DNA from 2 places in the Rhizobium sp. NLR8a genome. Region 2 is predicted to be linked to the other one. Evidence: predicted binding sites of a transcription regulator. Region 2 holds the regulator's gene; the other holds the start of a gene.
The links. The regulator PhoB, encoded in region 2, activates phosphate uptake and scavenging genes when phosphate is short. The targets are predictions, from matches to a motif close to TGTCATNNANCTGTCAT.
Positions count from the first base shown of each region.

Region 1: the regulator PhoB is predicted to act here: its motif matches at 3,113-3,129, upstream of HJC04_RS10960 (DUF2794 domain-containing protein).

Region 1 is NZ_JABDWI010000005.1:92,529-99,957, reverse strand. Features, by position in the region: gene acnA (aconitate hydratase AcnA) at 1-1,752, shown strand, start outside; gene HJC04_RS10965 (thioredoxin family protein) at 2,098-2,838, shown strand; gene HJC04_RS10960 (DUF2794 domain-containing protein) at 3,152-3,553, shown strand; gene HJC04_RS10955 (GNAT family N-acetyltransferase) at 3,560-4,117, opposite strand; gene HJC04_RS10950 (Bax inhibitor-1/YccA family protein) at 4,227-4,955, opposite strand; gene HJC04_RS10945 (ABC transporter permease) at 5,137-7,429, opposite strand, start outside.
Region 2 is NZ_JABDWI010000004.1:271,687-279,115, reverse strand. Features, by position in the region: gene HJC04_RS09570 (aspartate aminotransferase family protein) at 1-119, opposite strand, end outside; gene HJC04_RS09565 (GcrA family cell cycle regulator) at 543-1,076, shown strand; gene phoB (phosphate regulon transcriptional regulator PhoB) at 1,370-2,053, opposite strand; gene phoU (phosphate signaling complex protein PhoU) at 2,214-2,927, opposite strand; gene pstB (phosphate ABC transporter ATP-binding protein PstB) at 2,971-3,786, opposite strand; gene pstA (phosphate ABC transporter permease PstA) at 3,802-5,124, opposite strand; gene pstC (phosphate ABC transporter permease subunit PstC) at 5,121-6,602, opposite strand; gene HJC04_RS09535 (substrate-binding domain-containing protein) at 6,770-7,429, opposite strand, start outside.

The sequences.
Region 1 (7,429 bases), on a different contig from region 2:
GGCGCCACCTGCGGCTTCTTCCCGGTTGACGGCGAAACCATCAACTACCTCACCATGTCCGGCCGCACGCATGACCGCATCGCCCTCGTCGAAGCCTATTCGAAGGCCCAGGGCATGTGGCGCGAAGGCGACGGTTCCGACCTCGTCTTCACCGACACGCTGGAACTCGACCTCGGCGACGTCGTGCCGTCGATGGCCGGCCCGAAGCGTCCGGAAGGCCGCATCGCGCTTGAAAACATCGCTTCCGGCTTTGCCGGCTCGATGGATGCCGACTACAAGAAGCCCGGCCAGCTTGCCAACCGCTATGCGGTCGAAGGCACCGATTTCGATCTCGGCCACGGCGACGTCGCGATTGCCGCCATCACCTCCTGCACCAACACCTCCAACCCGTCGGTGCTGATCGCGGCCGGCCTTCTCGCCCGCAACGCCGTTGCCAAGGGACTGAAGACCAAGCCGTGGGTCAAGACCTCGCTGGCTCCGGGATCGCAGGTGGTCGGTGAATATCTCGCCAAGTCAGGTCTGCAGGCCGATCTCGACAAGCTCGGCTTCAATCTCGTCGGCTTCGGCTGCACCACCTGCATCGGCAATTCCGGCCCGCTGCCGGCGCCGATCTCGAAGACGATCAACGACAAGGGTCTGATCGTTTCCGGCGTGCTCTCCGGCAACCGCAACTTCGAAGGCCGCATCTCGCCCGACGTCCAGGCGAACTATCTTGCTTCGCCACCGCTTGTCGTCGCCTACGCTCTTGCCGGCACGGTGCAGAAGGACCTGACCAAGGAGCCGATCGGCGAAGACCAGAACGGCAAGCCCGTCTACCTCAAGGATATCTGGCCGACCTCGCACGAGGTGCAGGAGTTCATCCAGAAATACGTCACCCGCGAACTCTACGAAAGCAAATATGCCGATGTCTTCAAGGGCGACATCAACTGGCAGGCGGTTCAGGTTCCGCCGGGCCAGACCTATGCCTGGGACGACAACTCGACCTATGTCCAGAACCCACCCTACTTCGTCGGCATGGGCAAGAAGGGCACCGGCGTTGCCGACATCAAGGGCGCCCGCGTCCTCGGCCTGTTCGGTGACAAGATCACCACCGACCACATCTCTCCGGCCGGCTCGATCAAGGCGGCATCGCCGGCCGGCGCCTACCTCATCGGCCATGACGTCGCGGTTGCCGACTTCAACCAGTACGGCACGCGGCGCGGCAACCATGAGGTGATGATGCGCGGCACCTTTGCCAATATCCGCATCCGCAACCATATGCTCGGCCCGAACGGCAAGGAAGGCGGCTACACCATCCACTACCCGTCGAAGGAAGAGACTTCGATCTACGACGCCGCCATGCAGTACAAGGCAGAAGGCGTTCCGCTCGTCATCTTCGCCGGTGTCGAATACGGCAACGGCTCCTCGCGCGACTGGGCTGCCAAGGGCACCAACCTGCTCGGCGTCAAGGCTGTCATCGCCCAGAGCTTCGAGCGCATCCATCGCTCGAACCTGGTCGGCATGGGCGTCATCCCCTTCGTCTTCGAAGAGGGCACGACCTGGCAGAGCCTCGGCCTCAAGGGTGATGAGCTCGTCACCATCGAGGGGCTGGACAAGATCAAGCCGCGCGAGAGGAAGATCGCCAAGATTACCTATGGCGACGGCACTGTGAAGGAAGTTCCGCTGTTGTCGCGTGTCGATACGCTCGACGAGGTGATCTACCTCAACAATGGCGGCATTCTGCAGACGGTCCTGCGTGATCTCGCTGCCTGATTTTCAGGGCATGATGCCGAAAAGTGTGAGCGGTTTTCGGACGACATCATGCTCTTCTTCTTTGATGTAGATCCGGATTCAGATTTTAGGCCGGTCGGCCTAAAATCACCCGGGTCTAGGAGAGTGGATTGATAATGGCCGCCGGAGAGCGTTTCCGGCGGCTTTTCTTTGCTGCAAGAGTCTTTGCCGGAGGCTCACGATGATTTGTTTCAGCTGCGTTCCGGCCGAGCTACGGTCTCACCCGTTCGTGATTTTTCGTTTGGACCCGGAAGGATTATTCGTACGTTCATATCTCAGAGCCTTCGGTTCCAAACGCCGCCGGCGCTGAAAAAGAGGTGCAGGTGAATGTCCCCCCGTTTCTTGATTCCGCTGATCGTCGGCGTTGCTCTTGCAGGCTCGCTGCAGGCCGAAGACGGCAAGCCCAAAGGCGTCGTCGAGCTTTTCACGTCGCAGGGCTGCTCCTCCTGTCCTCCCGCTGATGCCGCCTTTCGCAAGCTGGTGAATCAGGGCGATGTCATCGCGCTCGCCTATCACATCGACTACTGGAATTATCTCGGCTGGGCCGATACGCTGAGCTCGAAGGAAAATACCGAGCGGCAGTACGGCTATGCCAGGACGATGGGTCGCAGCAACGTCTATACGCCGCAGGCGATCGTCAATGGCCGTGGCCATTTGGCCGGCGCCGATCTCACCGGCATCAACAGCAAGATCGACACCTACAGCAGCGAAGGCAACGGGCTGACCATCCCCGTCAGCGCGGCAATGCGCGGCGACGAGCTGGAGATCAAAATCGGCGCAGGGCAGGGAAAGGCCAATGTCGTGATGGTCTATTTCGACAAGGAAAAGACGATCGACGTCGAAAAAGGCGAAAACAGCGGCAAGAAGATCTCCTATCTGCACAGCGTCACCAATGTCGAAACCGTAGGCATGTGGGACGGCAAGGCGACCAGTCTGACGCTGCCGGCGAGCGTCCTGCAGCGGCCGCAGCTCGAGGGCTGCGCGATTCTGCTGCAGTCGGCAACGGCCGACGGCGATCCGGCAGCGATTCTCGGGGCGACCGTGGTAATGGCGGGAAAAAATATCTGATATTTCAACCGATTACGGGTGAAATGCCGGGCGGCCCGGCCGAGCGTATTCGGGGCTGGGGTTAAGGTCGATACGCTCCGCCGGGCCCTTTGGCGCGCTGGCGCCAAACCGGGATGCATAAATCCCCTGCAAATGAGGCGCTGTTTTGACTGAAATGCGGCGCTGGGGAGAAAGCACTGCTTCGTCCCCAGCGAAAGGTGTCTGGACGTGCGGCGCTGCCGTAGGCCGAATGTGAGGGGCCGCGCTCTTGCAATTTGCGGCGGCTCGGGCAAACTGTCACTCTCCTGTCACAAGCGGAGGCCTTGGAGACCTGATGACAGATCAGCCGGATTTGCGACACGGCGAAAGCCGCTCCGTCGACAATAGTTCCTCGGTCGTCGTCGATCTCAGGGAGTACAAGCAAAGCAAGGACCCGCTTCCGGTGACCTTCCACCGGCGCGAGCTGGACGCGATCCTCTGGATCTACGGCCGCATGGTCGGCGAGGGGGAATGGCGCGATTATGCCATCGACCATCTGAAGGACAGAGCAGTCTTTTCCGTCTTCAAGCGCTCCGGCGAGATGCCGCTCTTCCGGATCGAAAAGAACCCGAAGCTTGCCGCCAAGCAGGGCGCCTATTCTGTCATCAACGTCAACGGCATGATCCTGAAGCGCGGGCACGAGCTGAATCAGGTCCTCAAGGTGTTCGACAAGGCCTTGAAGCTTGTCGATAAATAATTCTCATCAGCCCGCAAACAGCGTACCGGGATAAATGGAGGGATCCGGATCGGTCCTCATGCCCTCGCCGAGGCTGCGCTGCATGAGCATCGTGTCCAGCCAGCGGCCGTGCTTGTAGCCGGTACCCTTCATCAGTCCGACCTCCACAAAACCTGCCTTCAGATGAAGCGCGATCGAGGCCGGGCTCGCGCCGCCGATGACGGCTACCATCTGACGAAAGCCAAGCCCGGTGCAGCGGTCGATCAGCTCGGCGATCAGTGCCTTGCCGATGCCGCGGCCGCGGGCTTCGGGTGCCAGGTAGATCGAATCCTCCACCATCCAGCGATAGGCAGGGCGGGTGCGGAAGGCCGACGCATAAGCGTAGCCCAGGAGTTTCCCGTCAGCATCGGTTGCGGCGATATAGGGATATTGCTGGCTGACGATCACGGAAAACCGCTGGGCCATTTCGGCCTCGGAGGGCGGCGCAATCTCGTAGCTTGCAACGCCATTGAGGACCGAGTCGCGATAGATCTCCGTAATGGCGGTGATGTCGGTTTGGGAGGCGTCGCGCAGGAGGAAGGACATCGGGCGGCAGGTCCGTCGGAAGGAGCAGGCTCCTCTAAAACCACCCCTGAGAAACCGGTGCAACAAAAAAGGCGGCCGAAGCCGCCTTTTCGATCTATCAATGCGCCTGTTATCTGCGGTTACCCATGAACTGCAGCAGGAACATGAACAGGTTGAGGAAGTCGAGGTATAGCGTCAGTGCGCCCATGATCGCCTTGCGACCGGCGACAGCGACGTCATCCGCTTCATAGTAGAGTTCCTTGATCCGCTGCGTGTCGTAGGCGGTGAGACCTGCGAAGATCAGCACGCCGATCACCGAGATCGCGAACTGCAGCGCGGATGAAGCCAGGAAGATGTTGACGAGCGAGGCGATGATCAGGCCGAAGAGACCCATGATCAGGAACGAACCCATCGCCGACAGGTCACGCTTCGCCGTATAGCCGTAAAGAGACAGCGCGCCGAAGGAGGCGGCGGTGACGAAGAAGGTCTGAACGACGCTCTGGCCTGTATAGACCAGGAAGACCGACGAGAGCGACAGCCCTACCAAGGCGGCGTAGATCCAGAAGGTGGTCTGGGCGGCGGACACGCTCATCTGATGAATGCGGAAGCTCAGGAAGAAGACGACCGCAAGGGGGGCAAGGATCACGACCCAGCGCAACGGCGACTGGAACAGAAGCGCGCCAAACTGGGTGAGCTGGCCGTCCTGGACCGCGAAGTTGAATCCGAGATATGCTGCCACGCCGGTGATCGCCAGGCCCAGCGCCATCAGATTGTAGACCTTGAGCATATATGCGCGCAGGCCTTGATCAATCATCTCGCCGGTCTGGACGCGGCTTTGATAGTTACGAAGATCAGCCATAGTTTCCTCTTACAAGCTCCGAAGGAGATACGGTGTCGGGGTTTTCGACCCGGGCGCCGCTGCGGAGCTCCAGCATGCCTGCAGACAATATGAGGCTTTCGCCCTTTGCAAACAAGGGGCTTGCAAAGGCGCGGCCGGTTAAATCGCCGTAACGTGAAGTCGTGTCGACCGTGCTATCCGTCTAAAGCTCACGCAGCACCGGTGCGGCCTTCTGCCCGAGGATGCGCCAGGTGCCGATGAGGCCGATGCCGACGGTGAGCACGAGCGCGGTGACGAGCGTCAGTCCCGCCACATCGGGCAGGAAGGCAGACGGCAGTCGCATGATGCGGGCGACGATGAACCAGGCGGCGATACCGCCGGCAAAGAGTGCGAAGATCGCGGTGGCCAGCCCGAGGATCAGATATTCGTAGCTGAAGGCGCGAATCAGCATAGCGCGCGTGGCGCCGAGCGTCTTCAGCACCACCGCGTCGTGAGTGCGCGCCCTGTTGCCGGCGGCGAGCGCCCCGGCAAGGACAAGAATAGAGGCGACGAGCGCCACCGATGCGGCGGCGCGGATCGCTGTCGCAAGCTGGGCGACGAGCTGGTTGACGATATCGATCGCATCCTTGACGCGCACGCTGGTGATCGTCGGATAGGTGTGGGTGACGGATTTCAGGATGGCAGCATCTTCGGCCGGTGTTGAGGAGGGATCGGTTAGCGTCGCCAGCCAGGCATGCGGGGCGCCGCGGAACGTGTTCGGCGAGAAGACCATGACGAAATTGATCGACAGCGATTCCCACTCGACACGGCGCAGATTGGCGATCTTTGCAGTGATGTTGCGGCCGAGCACGTTGACGGTGACGGTATCGCCGATCTTGAGGCCGAGTTCATGCGCTTCTTCCGAGGAGAAGGAGACGAGCGGCTCGCCGCTGTAATCCTTGTCCCACCAGCTGCCTTCGGCGAGCGCGGCATTTTCGGGCAGCGTGTCGGCGTAGGTGATGCCGCGATCGCCGTTCAGCACCCAGCGGCCGGCGGCCGGCACATTCATCTTGGTGACATCCTCACCATTGAAGGCGACGATCCGGCCGCGCAGCATCGGCACCTCCATCAGCTTGCCCCTTGGCGCTTGCGCCTGGACGAGATTGCGGAAGGCATCGACCTCGGCACTCTGGATATCGACGAAGAAGAAGTTGGGTGCCCCCTCGTTCATGCGGCCGGTCAGCTGCTGGCGCAGGTTGCCGTCGATCAAGGTCAGGGTCACCAGCAATGCCAGGCCGAGGCCGAGCGAGAGGACGACCGAGGGCGTCAGCGCTCCGGGGCGGTGGATGTTGCCAATCGCGAGCCTGAGCGCCGGCGAGTGAACGCGCGGGCTGCGGCGCGCGAGCCAGGCGATCAAGGCGGCGACGAGGCGCAGGACGACGAAGGCGAAGATGATTGCGCCGACGAAGACGACGGCGATAAAACGATCATAGGCGGTGAGGATGGCAAGGCTGGCAAGGGCCGCCATGAAGACGGCGGCAAGCAGGATATAAGGCCAGGACGGCAGCCGGCGGGCTTCGAAGCCCTGCTCTCGGAAGAGCGCCGTTGCCGGCACTTCGCGGGCATGACCAAGCGGCAGAATGGCGAAGGCGAGCGTCGTCAGGATGCCGAACAGCGTCGCGAGCAGCAGGGCGCCGGGATAGAGGGTCGGCGCGGTTGAGACCGGCAGGAATTGCGCCAGGAACTGTGCCGCAAAGATCGGCGACAGGGCGCCGATGACGAGGCCGGCCAAGATGCCGCCAAGGGCGATGATGGCGATCTGAAAGAGATAGATCAGAACGACGACGGCGGCTGGAGCGCCGAGGCATTTGAAGGTGGCGATGGTGGTGCGCTTGGAATCGAGGAAAGCACGCACGGCATTGGCGACGCCGACGCCGCCGACGATCAGCGCGGTGAGGCCGACCAGCGTCAGGAATTGCGAGAAACGGGTGATATTTTCGGTGAGGGAGGGTGCTGCGCGATCACTGGTACGGATCGCCCAGCCGGCGGAGGGAAACTCCTTGGAGGCGCGGGCCTGGATGCCCGACATGGCGCCCTTATCTTCCAACCGGATCTTATAGGCGTGTTCGACCAGACTTCCGGTCTGGATCAGCCCCGACGCTTCGAGCGCCTGGCGGCTGACGAGCAGACGCGGCGCAAAACCGAAGCCTTCCGACAGCGCGTCGGGCTCGGTCTTCACCGTGCCGGTAATGCTGAGCTTGACATTGCCGAGCAGCAATTCGTCGCCGACCGCAAGGCCTAGCCGATCGAGAAGCAGCGGGGCGGCGACCGCGCCATAGGTGCCCCCTTGGCTGGAGAGCAGGGCTGCAAGCGGATAGTCCGGTTCGGCGACGAACCTGCCGTAGAGCGGATAGGCGTCGTCGACGGCCTTGACCTCGACCAGCGCCTGGTCGGAACCGTCGGGCTTGCGGGCCATCGAGCGAAGGCCGGTTGAAACCGAAATGGTTCCCAGGCCC
Region 2 (7,429 bases):
CCGGCGCCGAAATCGAGATAACGCTCGCCGCTCTCGGCGATCAGCCATACGCCCTCGCCTCGCTCGAACCGCAGCGGGGCACGAGAATAGGTGTCGTAAAGCGGCGCGGCTTCAGCCATCGCGGGTCTCCCGTTCAATGTTGTCATGCGCGGATTCCGGCTAACAAAACCAGGTCCGAAAAATCAAAAATGCCGCCTTTCGGCGGCGAGCGGTACTATTTCCTTTTCGCGCTGCAATGTCAACAAAACTGCGGCCTTAGCGTATGCCGCAAGCTTGTACAGGGGCACTTTCGGCCTTCAACAGGCATTATTGCAGAAATGACACGCAGAGGCAGCAAGTTGGGGAAAAACTTGAAATTCGATTCATCCGGATTCCCGCGACTCTTGTCACGGAGTCAGCCTCACACTAGGTTAAAGTTCAATTACTAGACTGCATGCGGCGGAACTAGTCACCAAAATTGATCAAGCGTTTCTTGTTTCGGAGGCTTCCGGGACAACGGTGAGGGATTCTGCCATCACCAACGCAAAAGGTGGAGACAGGGCATGAACTGGACAGACGAGCGGGTCGAGAAACTCAAGAAGCTTTGGGCCGAAGGACTGAGCGCCAGCCAGATTGCTGCGCAGCTTGGCGGGGTCAGCCGAAACGCCGTTATCGGCAAGGTGCACAGGCTCAGCCTTCCCGGCCGCGCCAAGGCCGGCGGCACGGCCACCGCGGCGCGCACGCCGAAGCGCCAGACATCCGCGCCGCGCGCGCCGAACTACGCCTCCCGGATCGCCACCCGCACCGTGACCCGCCAGCAGGGCGCAACCCTGCTGAAGGAAGAGATCGAGATCGATACAGTCGAGGAAATGGAATATGTGCCGAAGGGCAACGTGGTGGTGCCGATTTCCCGCCGCCTCGGCCTGACGGAGCTCACCGAACGCACCTGCAAGTGGCCGGTCGGCGATCCGCTCAAGGAAGATTTCCATTTCTGCGGCTGCGAATCCCCGGACAATTCGCCCTATTGCAGCTATCATCAGAAGCTTGCCTATCAGCCGATCAACGAACGCCGCCGGGCGGCGGCGCGGGTCAGCTGAGCGGACCGGTATAGCCAGACATAAAAAACGGGCCGCCGTTTCTTATTCGAGTGGGAAGTGACCTTTGCGTTTAGCAACCCCCACACTCCGTCATGCCAGGGCTTGACGGAGGAGAGGTGGCGCCGGGACAAGTCGGCTTTGCAGGCGCGATGGAAAGGTGGTGCCGAGACGCATAAGCCTCGCCGGCGCAACGACGCTGGCTCCGCAGCGGCGACGATGGACGACAAGGCGGGCCTCACAAGCCGTACTGCCGTGCGTTTGGCGGGAACGCCAACCCCACACTCCCTCAGCCTTCAGGCCTCCATCGAATAACCGGCGCCGCGGACGGTGCGGATGACGTCCTGCATATTGGAGAAATTCAGCGCCTTGCGCAGGCGGCCGACATGGACGTCGACGGTGCGTTCGTCGACATAGATGTCGTGGCCCCAGACGCCGTCCAGCAGCTGCGAACGGGAAAAGACCCGGCCCGGCGACGACATCAGGAATTCCAGCAGCCGGAATTCGGTCGGGCCGAGGCGGACTTCGCGGCTCTTGCGGTGGACACGATGGGTTTCGCGGTCGAGCTCGATATCGCCGCATTTCAGCACCGAGGACAGCACCTCGGGACGGGCCCGACGCAGCATCGCCTTGACGCGGGCGACGAGCTCGGGGGTCGAGAAGGGCTTGACGACGTAATCGTCGGCGCCGGTGGACAGTCCGCGCACACGCTCGCTCTCCTCGCCGCGCGCCGTCAGCATGATGATCGGCAGCCGCTCGGTTTCCGGCCGCATGCGCAGGCGCCGGCAGAGTTCGATGCCGGAGACGCCGGGCAGCATCCAGTCGAGGATGAGAAGGTCGGGCGTGCGCTCCTGAAGCCTGATCTCGGCCTCGTCGCCGCGCAGGATGGTATCGACCTCAAAGCCTTCCGCCTCAAGATTATAGCGAAGAAGCACGCTCAGCGCTTCCTCGTCTTCAACAACTGCGACTCTCGGGATCATGCGTGTCCGTCTCCTCGCGCACAAGCCTTAAACCGGGACGATTTAAGCAGGCGTCCTGCGCAAATTCAGAAATTGGCTGCGACCTCTTTGCGCGCCCCGAACGGGCGCGCACGCAAGTGACTGGTCCGGGCGGCTGGCCCGGGCGGCTCGTTCGGAACAATTATTCCGTCGCGGCGCCGACGGTGTTGGCACTGTCATCCTTCGGACGATCGCCTTCCGGCTGGGCGCCCGTCGCCATGTAGTAAATCGTCTCGGCGATGTTGGTGGCATGGTCGCCGATGCGCTCGATGTTCTTGGCGCAAAAGAGCAGATGCGTGCAGCTCGTGATGTTGCGCGGATCTTCCATCATGTAGGTCAAGAGCTCGCGGAACAGCGAGGTGTACATCGCGTCGATCTCGTTGTCGCGTTCGCGGATGGCGGTCGCCTTGTCGGCGGCGCGTGTCGTATAGACGTCGAGCACTTCCTTGAGCTGGACGAGCGCCAGCTCGGAGAGGTGCTCGAGGCCGCGGGCGAGCTTGCGCGGCACGCCTGTGCTCTGCACGGCGATGACGCGCTTGGCGGTGTTCTTGCCGAGGTCGCCGACGCGTTCGAGATCGGCGGCGATGCGGATCGAACCCATGATCTCGCGCAGGTCCGAGGCCATCGGCTGACGGCGGGCGATGGTGACGATCGCCTTGTCGCCAATCTCGCGTTCGGTGTGATCGAGGATCACATCGTCGGAAATGACCTTTTGCGCCAGCGCCGTATCGCCGTTGACCAGCGCCCGGACGGATTCCGCGACCATCTGTTCGGCCAGGCCGCCCATTTCGGAAATCCGCCTGGAGAGGAACTTCAGATCATCATCATAGGCGGAATAAATATGTGTCGATGCCATGGGGCTTTGTCCTCGAATAACGGAAAGCTTCGTGTCGCCGGGATCAGCCGAAGCGACCCATGATGTAATCCTGGGTGCGTGGATCGTCGGGGTTGGTGAACATCTTGTCGGTGTCGTTCTCCTCGACGAGGTTGCCGAGGTGGAACATGGCGGTGCGCTGCGAAACACGCGCGGCCTGCTGCATGGAGTGGGTGACGATGACGATCGTGTAGTTCTCGCGCAACTCGTGGATCAGCTCCTCGACCTTGGCGGTGGCAATCGGATCAAGGGCCGAGCAGGGTTCGTCCATCAGGATGACCTCCGGGCTGACGGCGACGGCGCGGGCAATGCACAGGCGCTGCTGCTGACCGCCGGAGAGGCCGGTGCCGGATTCGTGCACGCGGTCCTTGACCTCGTTCCACAGGCCGGCGCGCTGCAGGCTGCTCTCGACGATCTGGTCGAGATCGGCCTTCGACTTGGCGAGACCGTGGATGCGCGGGCCGTAGGAGACGTTTTCGTAGATCGACTTCGGGAACGGGTTCGGCTTCTGGAAAACCATGCCGACGCGGGCGCGAAGTTCGACCACGTCGATATCCGGATCATAGATGTCGTCGCTGTCGAGCGTGATCTTGCCGGTGACGCGGCAGCCTTCGATCGTGTCGTTCATGCGGTTGAGGCTTCGCAGGAAGGTCGACTTGCCGCAGCCCGAGGGGCCGATCAGGGCGGTTACGGTGTTTTCGCGGATGTTCAGGTTCACGTCGAAAAGCGCGCGCTTCTCGCCGTAATATACGGAGACATCCTGTCCAATCATTTTATACGGGACGTTGCTCATCTTCTGATCCAGCGCCTTTTCAACTGCAGCTTCCGTCAGCATGTTCATGATGTTTAACTCCGTTTACCAGCGGCGCTCGAAGCGACGACGCAAGAGGATGGCGCCCATGTTCATGACGATCAGGAACAGGAGCAGGACGATGATGGCACCCGAAGTACGCTCCACGAAGGCACGTTCGGCCTCGTTCGCCCACATATAGACCTGCACGGGCAAGGCCGTCGAGGGCTCGAGCGGTGTCGTGGGCGCATTGGCGACGAAGGCGACCATGCCGATCAAGAGCAGCGGCGCGGTTTCGCCAAGCGCGTGCGCCAGGCCGATGATCGTGCCGGTGAGGATGCCGGGCATGGCAAGCGGCAGGACATGGTGGAACACCATCTGCATCTTCGAGGCGCCGAGGCCGAGCGCTGCGGCGCGGATCGAAGGCGGCACGGCGCGCAGAGCCGCGCGGGTGGCGATGATGATCGTCGGCAGGGTCATCAGCGTCAGCACCAGGCCACCGACCAGCGAAGCCGAGCGCGGCAGGCCGATGAAGTTGATGAAGACGGAAAGGCCGAGCAGACCGTAGACGATCGACGGGACGGCGGCGAGATTGTTGATGTTGACCTCGATCAGGTCCGTCAGCCTGTTCTTCGGCGCAAACTCCTCGAGATAGATCGAGGCGGCGACGCCGATCGGCAGCGACAGAACGAGCACGATCAGCATCAAGTAAAGCGAGCCGATGAGGGCAACGCCGAGGCCGGCGGCCTCCGGGCGGCTGGAATTGCCGTTGACGAAGAGGCCGCTGTTGAATTGCTTCTGGAGAACGCCGCCCGCCTTCATCTGGTTCATCCAGTTGACCTGCTTGTCGTTGACCTTGCGGTTCTTCTCATCGACGGAAAGATCGATCTGGCCCTTGTTGGCACTGTCAATATTGGCATCAGCGAGCAGGGTGACATTGACCGTCTTGCCGATGATCGAGGGATCGGCGACGACCAGATCGCGCAGCTGGATCGGCGCGCTCTTGGAGAGCATGGCGGTTGCATCGCGCACATCCGGACGGCTCGATGCATTGATGTTCAGCTGCTTGACGATCGCGTCACGCAGCAGAACCGGATAGTTGGCGGCGATCAGCACCGAAGGATCGGTCGCCCGCTTGCCGTTCGGATCGATCGTCTTTTCGGCGAATTCGATCGGCAGGGTGATCGTCGTCTGCTGGAAGGCGGTGTAGCCTTTGCCGATCACCGTCCACAGCAGGACGAAGAGAAAGATGAGGCCGAAGGCAATGGCGGCGATGCCGTAGGCCTGGAACCGGCGCTCGGCGGCATAGCGGCGCTTGATGCCGATGTCACGGCGGGCAGGCGCCTTGGAAACGGTGACACCGACGGCGGGAGAAACAATGTTCGTCATTCGTACTGCTCCCGATATTTGCGCACGATGTAGAGCGCATAGATGTTGAGGCTAAGCGTGATGCAGAACAGCGTGATGCCAAGCGCAAAGGCGACCAGCGTCTGCGGCGAGGTGAACTCGAGGTCGCCTGTCAGCTGATTGACGATCTTGACGGTCACCGTGGTCATCGGCTCGAAGGGGTTGATCTGAATGCGGGCGGCAACACCTGCGGCCAGCACGACGATCATGGTTTCGCCGATGGCGCGCGAGGCGGTCATCAGCAGCGCGCCGACGATGCCGGGAAGTGCCGCCGGCAGGACCACCTTCTTGATGGTTTCGGAGCGTGTGGCGCCGAGACCGAGCGAACCGTCGCGCAGCGCCCGCGGTACGGCGGTGATGATGTCGTCCGACAGCGAGGAAACGTAGGGGATCAGCATGATGCCCATGACGATACCGGCGGTCAGAACGCTCTGTGCCTGGATGAAGTTCGAATAGTTGCCGGAGAGCAGGCCGCTGATCTGCGCGGAGAAATCGCGCAGGAAGGGGCCGACGGTGACGAGGGCGAAGAAGCCGTAGACAATCGTCGGGATGCCGGCGAGCACTTCGAGCAGCGGCTTGGAGACGCCGCGCACCTTCGGCGAGGCGTATTCGGCCATGTAGATGGCGGCGAAGAGACCGACCGGCACGGCTACCAGCATGGCGACCAGGCCGATATAAAGCGTGCCGAGCAGGAGCGGGATCAGGCCGAACTGGCCGAAGGACGAGCTGCCGGCGCCGGCAAAGCGCGGATCCCAGACAGTGCCGAAAAAGAAATCGCCGGCGGGAACGACGGCAAAGAAGCGAACCGCTTCCGACAGCATCGACAGCACGATGCCGACCGTCGTCAGGATGGCGATCGAGGAGGCGAGCAGCAGGCCCCAAAGCATGACGCGCTCGACGCGGTTGCGGGCGCGGAAGCGCGGCGCGATGGCGCGCAGCGCATAAAAGGCGCCGGCAACGGCCAGAATGAAGACGATCGCGGTCATGGCGAGGCGGCTCGTCATGCTCATGGAATTGAGCGTCTTGGCGGCCTCGACCATGTATGGCTGCGGCTGGCCGGCGAGCGGCACGCCCTTTTCGCTGAGCTTGGCCTGCAGGGCGGCCGGATCGTTTGCCACCGCGGCGGCTTCGTCCGATGTCAGCATCGTCAGGCCGCGCGCGACCGTCGCCACCATCGAATAGCTCAGATCCTGTTCGACCGCGGCCTGCGCCTTGACCTCGGCAGGGAAAGTGCCGCGCACCGAGGACTGGATGACGCCGGGGCCGACGGAGAGCCAGACGCAGAGGACGACGAGGGCGGGAAGAACCGTCCAGATCGCGGCATAGGCGCCGTAATAGGCCGGCCGGGAATGCAGTGCGGAGGACCTGCCTCCGGCAAGGGCTGCGGCACGGCCGCGCGCGACCAGATAGGCGACGGCGCCGATCGCCACAAGGCACAGAAGTATGACGGATGTGCTCATTCGTTACGTCCCCAGGCCCGTGGCCCCCAAAAAGCGCGGGCGGCTTCATCAGCCTGCCTTCGGCTTCCAATCATGGAGAAGGAATTCAACCCTGCCGCGGAAAGACCGGGACACAGGGCCATAAACGATGCCGGCGCGGGCTTTGAAGCACCGCGCCGGCAAAGTCATTACATGGACTTACCAGCTTCGACGTCCTTGCGGATCGCGTCGCGCTCGGCATCCGGAGCGGCAACGAGGCCGTATTCAGCCAGCGGGCCGTCAGGGCCGATCATCTGGTCGGATACGAAGAAGCTGACGTATTCCTTCAGGCCCGGAACAGCGCCGAGATGTGCCTTCTTGACATAGAAGAACAGCGGGCGGGAAACCGGGTAGGTGCCGTTGGCGATCGTTTCGGTGGACGGAACGATACCGTTCACGCTGGCGACCTTCAGCTTGTCGGCGTTGTTTTCATAGAAGGAAAGGCCGAATACGCCGACGCCGGTCTTGTTGGCCGCGATGCGTGCGAGGGTTTCCGGATAGTCGCCGTCGATGTCGACCGCAGCGCCGTCCTTGCGGACCGCGACGCAAGCCTTGGTCTGGGCGGCCTTGTCGGAGATTTCCTTGGCGATGACGTCGAGAGCGCCCGAAGCCTTGCAGCCGGCGGCAAGAACGTTCTGTTCGAAGACTTCGCGCGTGCCGTGCTTTTCGCCCGGGATATAGGCGGCGATGTCAACGGCCGGGAGCTTCGGATTGACTTCCGACCACTTCTTGTAGGGGTTGGCGACGAGCTTGCCGTCGACGACGACCTGGGCAGCGAGTGCCTTGTAGATGTCGGCCGGAACGTAAGC